One region of the Flavobacterium psychrotrophum genome, then DNA from elsewhere that is predicted to be linked to it. Evidence: riboswitches for the same ligand, from Rfam matches in the RefSeq annotation. Region 1 holds a riboswitch; the other holds the start of a gene.
The links. A riboswitch is a leader RNA that binds a small molecule or an ion and turns the genes downstream of it on or off. The one in region 1 is predicted to bind cobalamin.
Positions count from the first base shown of each region.

Region 2: another riboswitch for cobalamin. It lies ahead of metE (5-methyltetrahydropteroyltriglutamate--homocysteine S-methyltransferase); the one in region 1 lies ahead of DYH63_RS12615 (TonB-dependent receptor plug domain-containing protein).

Region 1 is NZ_CP031557.1:2,921,006-2,926,041, forward strand. Features, by position in the region: gene DYH63_RS12610 (YncE family protein) at 1-317, opposite strand, end outside; gene DYH63_RS12615 (TonB-dependent receptor plug domain-containing protein) at 331-2,157, opposite strand; cobalamin riboswitch at 2,188-2,394, opposite strand; gene DYH63_RS12620 (ABC transporter substrate-binding protein) at 2,450-3,586, shown strand; gene DYH63_RS12625 (iron chelate uptake ABC transporter family permease subunit) at 3,592-4,623, shown strand; gene DYH63_RS12630 (ABC transporter ATP-binding protein) at 4,623-5,036, shown strand, end outside.
Region 2 is NZ_CP031557.1:3,775,390-3,780,425, reverse strand. Features, by position in the region: gene metE (5-methyltetrahydropteroyltriglutamate--homocysteine S-methyltransferase) at 43-2,355, opposite strand; cobalamin riboswitch at 2,499-2,691, opposite strand; gene DYH63_RS16340 (hypothetical protein) at 2,846-3,454, shown strand; gene rlmF (23S rRNA (adenine(1618)-N(6))-methyltransferase RlmF) at 3,647-4,603, opposite strand; gene DYH63_RS16330 (carboxypeptidase-like regulatory domain-containing protein) at 4,848-5,036, opposite strand, start outside.

The DNA of each region.
Region 1 (5,036 bases):
GTATAACGGTCTACTACTTCTATTTTGTTAGAAACGTTTAGTACAATATATGCATAACGCCCATCAAGGCCTACATCCTGGCCTACATCGCCCAGTACTGCACCACCATTATTAGCACCGTAAACATTATTTTCAAGCTCGCCTGCATCAGATATAAATGATACCGAAGCATTACCAGCATTAAAGTTACCCTGGTTTAGTACCAGTAAGCCATTATCATAAGCACCACGAGGTGCACTGTTACTGTCATCATCGCTACAAGATGCAAAAAACAGCGATCCTGCAATAACGGTAAGCATTAGTTTGTGTAGTTTCATTTGTGTTAGTATATTAAAATTTAAAATTAAGATATGCATTGTAATTGCGCCCCGGCATTGGCCTTACGGCAACATTCATATATTCGGCATTATAAAGATTGTTTACCTGAAAGCCAAGGCTAAGCCCGCCAGCTACATTAAAGGTATACTCTGCCCCTGCACCAGATACATTGTAGGCATCAATACCAGAACTGGTATCTGTGGTATAAAATACCTCTCCGGTAAATAAATGCCTGTAATAAGCCGAAAATCTTTTAACGGCATACGCCAATGTTGCAGTTGCCCTGTTTTTAGGCACATACATCATTTGGTTTTTGTTACCATCCTTTTGAGAAATGGTATAGGCATAGTTAGCATTCAGGCTAAAGGTGTGTTGCCCAAATTTTTTATCCCAGCTAAAAACCGCCTCGCCGCCATAGCTTTTAGCTTTATCAACATTTTCCGGCCTCCAGATACCGCCCACTCCCGGAACCCAGCGCAGCATATCGGTAAGGCGGATGTAATACCCTGTAAGGCTCAGCATGGCTGTACCTTTAGTAAACACATTACCTACCTCTGCCTGGTAAGAACTTTCAGGCTTTAAGTTCGGGTTGCCCGATCCTTCCCAGTACAGATCGTTAAACGTAGGTGCACGAAAGTTTCGTGAGCCGTTTACCTTTACCGCATAGAAGTCGCTTACCTTTACCCTGGCTCCTGCCGAAAAAAGTAACGGACTGCTATAAGCATTACCGCTTTCTTTCCGCAAGCCGGCTTCATACTGTAATACTTCTGTAATGCTATGCTTAAGCAATAGTGCACCCGATGCTGTGTTGCGGATGTTTCTTTTAATGTCGCTACCCTCGCCATCATTATGAGTAAGGTCGGCAATGGCATTTAGTTTAAGGTTTGGGGTAAAATCATAGGTTGCATCATATCGGGCTATCATGCTTTTTACTCGGCCTGTAGTATAATTTTCATTAGTATAATTTTCATAATACTTGTAATGCTCTTCAAGGTAAGCAGCCTTAAGCCTACCTGTAAATTTGCCGTATAGCGCCGTCCATTCTACCAGGTTTCGGGTATTTGTATCATCATACATACTGCTTGATGGCGCTGCCAGCGTACCACTAAAATGGCGCTGCCCGTCAAACAGGTAGCTATAAAAGCGCAGTATGTGCTTATCTGTTAGTTTATAGCCAAGAGCCGCATTAAGGCTGGTATTATGGTATTGGCCATTGGTATTATAAACATCGTAACCGGGATATTTATAATCGTTATCGCTCTTATTATGACTTACAGAGGCATTTACACTAAAGCGTTCGCTGCCTGCCATAACCTTATAATTAGCGCCCATTGTGGCAAAACTGCCATAATCGGTGCGCACTTCATTTACAAAACGGTTTGTAAAAACCAATGAGTTATCAAGGTGGATGCTGCCCCCTATAGCACTACTGCCATAAATAACGCTACCCCCGCCTGCACGTACAGATACTTCGTTAAAATCGCGGGCGTTTAATGTATTAAAATCGGTTTGCCCGTTGAGTTGCGAATTGATGTTAATACCATTCCACACCACTGCGGTTTGCTGTGCCGATGTACCCCGAAACGACGGCGACGATACCATGCCGGGGCCGTTTTCTTTAAAATATACCAGTGAATTGTTTACCAATAATGAAGTAAGCGAAGCCCCGCTCCTGCCAATAATGGAGTCGCTGAGCTTTTGTACAGACTGCGTTTTCGAAAAATCGCGCAGCTGCGTATCAGACACTATTACTTCAGTAAGGGTAATGGTGTCCTGCTGTGCGCTTGCAACAACACACATGAACAGGAATACAAAGACGAAAAGATTTTTATTTGCCATAGCTGGAGCCTTTTTTCCCGAAGGCCGAACAATTTAATTTTACTGTAGGCAGGTCTCCTGGCTTGCGTACTGTTGTTTACCTTCCCGCCCTTAAAAGCAGTGGTGTGCAGATAACAACAGCCTTCCGCCCGTGGCGGAATAAGCTTACAGTTGCGGGAACAGCCCAGGCATATACCTGATTCCCTTTTAATGCGTTATGCGCTTTTGCGCAAAGCAACCTAAAGATGGGTGCAAAGATAAAGGTTTTGTTGCGCAATTTAATTCATAACTTTGCGGCAGCTGAATATTTTTTATGAAGAAAATACTTTCCCTGCTTTTTGTTGCACTATTAGCAATAACAGCCTGTAAGAACACCACCGATGCCCCTGTAGCTACAGTACAGGCAACAACCAACGCTATTAAGCACGCTAAAGGATTGCAACTTTATAAATATAAAGGCTTTAGCCTTGTAAAAGTTACACAACCGTGGCCCAATGCTAAAGAAAGTTATACTTATGTAATGCTGCAAAAAGGCGCCACCCTGCCCGATAGCCTTAAGCAATATACAGTAGTTAACGTACCCATTAAAAGCGCCGTGGTTACCAGTACTACACACATACCGTCGCTGGAGATTTTAGGGGTAGAAAACACGCTGGTGGGCTTTCCCGGTACGCAGTATATTTCGTCTGAAAAAACGCGTGCACTTATTGATAGCGGTAAGGTGAAGGAAGCCGGTGCCAACGAAAGCCTGAATACCGAAATTATTATTGACCTTAACCCTGATGCCGTAGTAGCTTTTGGGATAAACAGTACCAACAAAACCCTGAACAGCCTTGAACAGGCGGGGCTTAAAGTACTGTATAACGGCGACTGGACAGAGCAGACACCACTGGGTAAAGCCGAATGGATAAAGTTTTTTGGCGCCCTTTACGGGATGGATGATAAAGCCGATGAAATTTTCTCTAAAATTGAAAAAGACTACCACGATGCGCAGAAACTGGCGCAAAACATAAAAGAAAAACCAACCGTTATGGGCGGCGCTATGCTTAACGACCAGTGGCTGCTACCGGAAGGAAACAGCTGGGCCGCACTGTTCTTAAAAGATGCAGGCGCAAATTACCTTTGGGCAGACAGTAAAGGTACAGGCAGCCTTAGCCTCTCGTTTGAAACCGTGCTGGAAAAGGCGCAAAACGCTGATTACTGGATAGGCCCAAGCCAGTACACATCGCTTAAACAGATGATGGAAGCGAATCCTCATTATGCAGAATTTAAAGCGTTTAAAAACAAAAAAGTATATTCGTTTAGTACCAAAACCGGCAAAACAGGCGGGCTTATATATTATGAGCTTGCCCCAAACCGCCCTGACCTGGTGCTTAAAGACCTGGTATATATTTTTCACCCTGAATTATTACCGGGCTATAAGCTGCAATTCTTCGAACAATTACAATAATATACGTGCCCAACCAACGCCGAAATAGTATTCTTTTTACTTGCCTGGGTATCGCCCTGGTAATGCTGTTTTTGGCAAATATCAGCCTCGGTGCAGTAAAAATTCCGCTTACAGATGTGGTTAATGCACTAACCGGCAACCATGCTTCAAAACCCGCATGGGACTATATTATTCTATCCTATCGCCTGCCAAAGGCTATTGTAGCCGTGCTTGCAGGCATGGCATTATCTGTAGGTGGCCTGCTAATGCAAACACTTTTCCGCAACCCTCTTGCCGGACCCGATGTATTGGGTCTTAGCAGTGGTGCCAGCCTGGGTGTTGCTTTTGTAATACTTGGTGCAGGGCTTTTACCCGGAGCTTTAGGCATCTTTTTAATGTCGGGTTATGGTGTGGTACTGGCATCGGTAGCCGGTAGCTTTGCCGTGCTGCTATTAGTACTGGCTGTTGCCCAACGCCTGCGCGATACTATGGGAATATTGATTACAGGCATAATGTTTGGCAGCTTTACAGGAGCAATAGTAAGTGTACTAACTTACTTTAGTACTGCTGAACAGTTACAAAAATATACTTTTTGGGCATTAGGTAGCTTAGGCAACCTGCCACAGCAATCTATTATCATATTAACAATAGTTACAATTATTGGGCTGGTTTTAGCCATAAGCTGTATAAAACCGTTAGATGCGCTTTTACTGGGCGAGCGCTATGCAGCCAGTATGGGCATTAACCTTAAACGCACACGCTTTATTATTATAATAGCCGCCAGCCTGCTTACGGGTTGTGTTACCGCTTTTGCAGGACCTATAGCCTTTGTAGGTTTGGTAGTGCCACACCTTGCACGCTTGTTACTAAAGGCTGGGAGCCACAGGATATTGTTTTGGGGAACGTTATTTATTGGCGGTATATTGATGTTGTTTTGCGATATGTGTACGCAGCTACCCGGTACTGCTGCCGTTTTACCTATAAACGGTATCACATCTATAGTGGGTGCGCCTGTGGTAATTAGCTTGTTATTAAAAAAACGTAACCGCACGTATTAATGGATACAAGAACCAAAATACTAACAGCAAACAATATAAGCATAGGCTACGGTAGCAAACAGCAAACCGTTGTTGCCGATAACATTACTATTACGCTTAAAGCAGGTTCACTCGTAGCATTGATTGGTGCCAATGGTATCGGTAAAAGTACACTGTTACGCACCCTGAGCGGATTGCAAAAACCGCTTTCAGGCAATGTGTCCCTTAACGAAAAAGACTTATACAGCTATTCCCCACATCAACTCGCTCAACAATTATCGTTAGTGCTTACAGAGGGGCTTCCGCCGGGCAACCTGAGCGTTTTTGAACTTGTGGCACTGGGCAGGCAGCCCTATACCAACTGGCTTGGCACGTTATCTGACGAAGACATTTCAAAAACGAATGAAGCCCTTACCCTAACCAACACGCAATAT
Region 2 (5,036 bases), 850 kb from region 1:
ATTAAAATATGGCGGTACACAAAAGTACCGCCATTATCTGTATTATACTAATGCTTCTGCATATAAAACTTTAGCTTCATTAGCAGCAGCCACCATTTCGGTAAGTGCTTTTTTAGTTTCGTCCCAATGACGGGTTTTCAGTCCGCAGTCAGGGTTTACCCAAATTTGGGAGGCCGGCAGTACCGCAGCTGCTTTTTTAAGCAGGTGTACCATTTCGTCTTTAGACGGTACCCGTGGCGAATGGATGTCATACACACCCGGGCCAATATCGTTTGGATAGTTAAAATTGGCAAAAGCATCTAAGAGTTCCATCTGCGAGCGCGAACATTCTATAGTTATAACATCGGCATCCATATCGGCAATATCCTTAATGATGTCGTTAAACTCAGAGTAGCACATGTGCGTGTGTATTTGTGTGGCATCGGCCACCGGCGATGCCGCAATACGAAACGCCTTAATGGCCCAGTTAAGGTACTGCTGCCAGTCGTCTTTTTTAAGCGGTAGCCCTTCGCGAATGGCGGGCTCGTCTATCTGTATTATTTTAATGCCCGCATTTTCCAGGTCGGCAACCTCATCACGAATGGCAAGTGCTATTTGCGTACAGGTTTCGGCACGCGGCTGGTCATCCCTTACAAAAGACCATTGCAATATAGTAACAGGCCCGGTAAGCATTCCCTTAACCGGCCTGGCGGTAAGCGACTGCGCAAACTGTGTCCAAAACACCGTCATGGGTTGCGGGCGGCTTACATCGCCATAAATAACCGGAGGCTTTACGCAGCGGCTGCCATAGCTTTGTACCCAGCCGTTTTTAGTAAAGGTAAAACCCTGTAGCTGTTCGCCAAAGTACTCTACCATATCATTGCGCTCAAACTCGCCATGTACCAGTACATCGAGCCCTGTGGTTTCCTGAAAGCGAATGGTTTCTTCGGTTTCCTTTTTAAGGAGTTCTTCATATTGTTTTTGCGTAAGATCGCCTTTTTTAAACTGCGCCCTCCAGCCCCTTACCTCGGCCGTTTGCGGAAACGAGCCAATGGTTGTGGTAGGAAACAAAGGCAGCTTAAGGCTCGCTACCTGCAATGCTTTGCGCATTTCAAAAACGCTGTTGCGTCGGGCATCTGCATCGGTAATATTACCTACCCGTTCTTTGACCTGCGGGTTATGGATGAGCACCGACGTTTTGCGCGATTCGCACGCAGCAATGTTTGCCTTTAGTTTATTGGCGGCATCGGTTATGTTTTCGCTGTTTGCCAACTGTTTTATTACGACAACCTCATCAATCTTTTGTCGGGCAAAGGCTAGCCATTGTTTTATTTCGGGTGTAAGGGTAGTATCGTTAGTTTCGGCTACAAGGTCGCACGGTACGTGCAGCAATGAGCATGATGGTGCTACCATAAGGCGCTCTTTGCCTATTTTTTTTGCTGCCCTGTCTATCAGTTTCAGCGATTTTTGGTAATCATTTTTCCAGATGTTACGGCCATCTACCACTCCAAGTGATAATGAAAGGTTTTCGGGTAGGTGGTCAAGTATGGCATCCAGCTGTTCCGGGTTGCGCGCCAGGTCTATATGTAACGCACAAACCGGTAGTGATGCGGCAAGGGCGGTATTTTCTGCAAGGCTTTCAAAGTAGGTTGCCAATAATATCTTTACCTGCGGGAATTTTTCTTTTATCAATGCATACGCCTGCTTTAGTGCACTGGTTTCCTCTTCGGTAAGGGTAAGTGCCAGGAAAGGCTCGTCAAACTGAATCCACTCTGCACCCTGTGCTACCAGTTGCTCTATAATCTTGATATAAACAGGTAATAATTTATTTAGCAAAGATATCCGGTGGAAACCAGCCTCTTTTTCTTTACCCAACAACAGGTACGACACAGGGCCTATAAGCACAGGCTTAGTTATACTACCTGCGGCTTTAGCCTCTGCAAACTCCTCGATAACTTTAGTTGAGAAAAGTGAGAATTCCTGGTTTTTATAAAACTCAGGCACTATATAGTGGTAGTTGGTATCAAACCATTTTGTCATTTCCATAGCAGTAAGGTCCAGCCCATTTTGCTGATAGCCCCTTGCCATGGCAAAATAAAGGTCGTGAATGTTGCCGTTTTTAAGTGCATCATAACGGGGAGGTATGGCGCCCACGGTTAACGACAGGTCTAACACCTGGTCGTAAAACGAAAAATCGTTAGACGGAATAAGGTCGATACCTGCCTCTTTCTGAAGATTCCAGTTGTGCAGGCGGATGTCTTTACCGGTTTGCAGTAAATGTTCGATAGGAGACTTACCGGCCCAGTAGCTTTCGCAGGCCTTTTTAAGTTCCCTGTTGCCCCCGATGCGCGGGTAGCCAAGATTGTTTGTACGCATTTTAGTGCTTTTAAAAAATTAATGAATGATTTAAAAGCTCTTTTGCCAGATTTCACAATGCCTTAAGAAGATAGGGGTGGGGAATGAAAAGGGCACACGATGCCCATGAACATTTTTAACCAATAGCTTCAAACCGCGAAAGCATTGTCAAGTTGGTAAAGGCAGGTCTCCTGACTTGTAACATTATTACCGCCCTTCCCATTCGCCATTGGCAAACAGTGGGCAACAAGGGTAAAAACTTTAGAGGTTACTTACAGTTGCGCGACAGTTCGTGATTTGCACACGATTCCCTATTAGTCCCGGCTTTCGCCGGAAACCTTTTCCGTTTGAAAAGAAATAAAGTAAAGAACTTATGCCGCAAATATAGCAACCAGATTTGGTTTATTTGCGTGTAGTGTCCTTTTTAACGGGGGACAGCATAAAACGGTAAACTACAAACTGATTTTGGCAATTAAAAAAATGAATTACCTTTGCGCCCCTAAACAGCCTTATGAAACAAATTTTACTACTGTGTGTCCTGTGTTTTTCTTTATTTGCCAAAGCACAACAAGATACTAACCTTACTGCCGATAATGTGGCTTTTGCACTGGATACCAATACCGAACGTATTGATATTTTATTCCCAAAAACATCGCAGGTACAGCAAGATGGTAAGGTAATTATTGATGGCAGAACCTATACTGTAAAGACACTTAAAAATACAGATTTTCCGGTTGACCCAAAATATGATCGCGATCCGTTAACTGCACCTTATAAAGACCTTATAAGGCTGGGCTATGTATCTGCTAAATATACAACAGCAGCACAAACCGAACCACGCACGCCTGAGAACCTTACCAGCACCGGAAACCAGTGGCGCAAAATGCAGGATGGCGAATTTGTAATGGCATGGCACGGCTATCTTAAAAATGCCCCGCAGGAGCAAACCGTAAAACTGAGCCTGGCCAAGGTTACGGGCGAATCGATATTGCTGTTTACTCTTGAAGATTATATTGACTGGCGCACAAAGGATTTTGAAAATATTCGGATGGGTATGTACAAAGTACTGGATGATGCCGTTTATACGTCTAAAAAGCCGGAAACTACCCGTAAAAGATAGCGTCTCTTTCTTTAAAGTTTCCCCGTATTCTTTGTAATCTCAGGGCAAACGCATCATTTAATTTGCTTAAATTTTTTGCCACTAATTTCTCGAATTTTTACAAATTTTAAGAATCATTAAATTTGTTACATTCTAAGTGGCTTATCTTTTATAATGCGTTTACACTGTTTGTAACCTGACTACTCTTATTTACTACTTCCACCTTGTATCCTGCCAGCGTTTTTGCTCATCTTTGGTAAGAAACGTCCACGCTACAATGCGGCTTGATTTATTGCCTGTACCCAGCGGAATGGTTTTTACCTGCACGGCTTTAAGGCCATCCAGGGCTTTATAGATGCCTTTAAGGTTAGACTGTTTAGAGACCAGTGTGGTAAACCAGAATATATTTCTGCCAAAGGTTTTACTCTCTGCTATCATGTTATGGATAAAGGCATGTTCGCCACCCTCATACACCAGTTCGTTACTAATGCCTGCAAAGTTTAATTCAGGAGTCTTTATTCTTTTACCCGAAAGGTTTTGCACCTTGCGTTGTGTGCCTTTCTGCGCCTCATCGGCAGAAGCATGAAAAGGCGGATTACATACGGCTATATCTATCTTTTCGTTCGCATCTATAATACCACTAAAAAAGCGGGTTTTATCTTTTTGCAGCTTTATTACTATCTTATCTGTAAGCTGTGGGTTAGCTACTGCTATTTGTTGCGCTGCCGCTACCGATGTGATGTCAATATCTGCACCGGTAACATTCCAGCCATATTCTGCAACACCCAGTATGGGGTAAATGCAGTTTGCACCCGTACCAATATCAAGAAGCCTGATCTTATCTCCGGCAGGCATACGCCCAAAGTTGCTTTCGGCAAGCAGGTCTGCAGCATAATGAATGTAGTCTGCCCTGCCCGGAATGGGTGGGCAAAGATTGCCTTCAGGAAACTCCCATTTTTTTATACCATAATAATGGCTAAGCAATGCTTTATTAAGCAGCTTCACCGCTTGTGGACTTGCAAAATCTACCGATTCATCACCAAACTTATTAGGCTTTACATGGGCTGCCAGCTCAGGTACCGCGGTTATTAGTGCTGCAAGGTCATACCTATCCCTGTTTTTATTTCGGGAGTGCAGCATTGTTTTTTCCTGTGGTATTTTATCTGACATGGCATATTTTATTTAGGCATCAAAGATAAAACAAAAGAGCCTGTTTTAGAGGTATTATTCAGATGGGACAGTAGGAGAATAACAATCTCTATATTCATCGATGGGCTAATGTAAGATAATTGATTTATTGAGATTCCTCCTATCGTCGGAATGACAAAAAATGCTACAGCACATAAATATAAAAAACAAGATGCCGTAAGATATAATCCTTACAGCATCTTGTTTTTGTATGTTTTATGAATTATTATTTATAATTTTTAATCGCATCTACCGGTGCCAGTACATTATAGTCTTTCCAGATAGACGGGTCGTATTTAGCAATGTAGTTAATGTTGTATTTTGGTTTTTCGGTAATCGCAGTGTATGCCTCTGCACTAATAGGTGTCTTGGCAATAACAAAAAGCTCATTTGTGGTAATCTGATCCATTTCTGC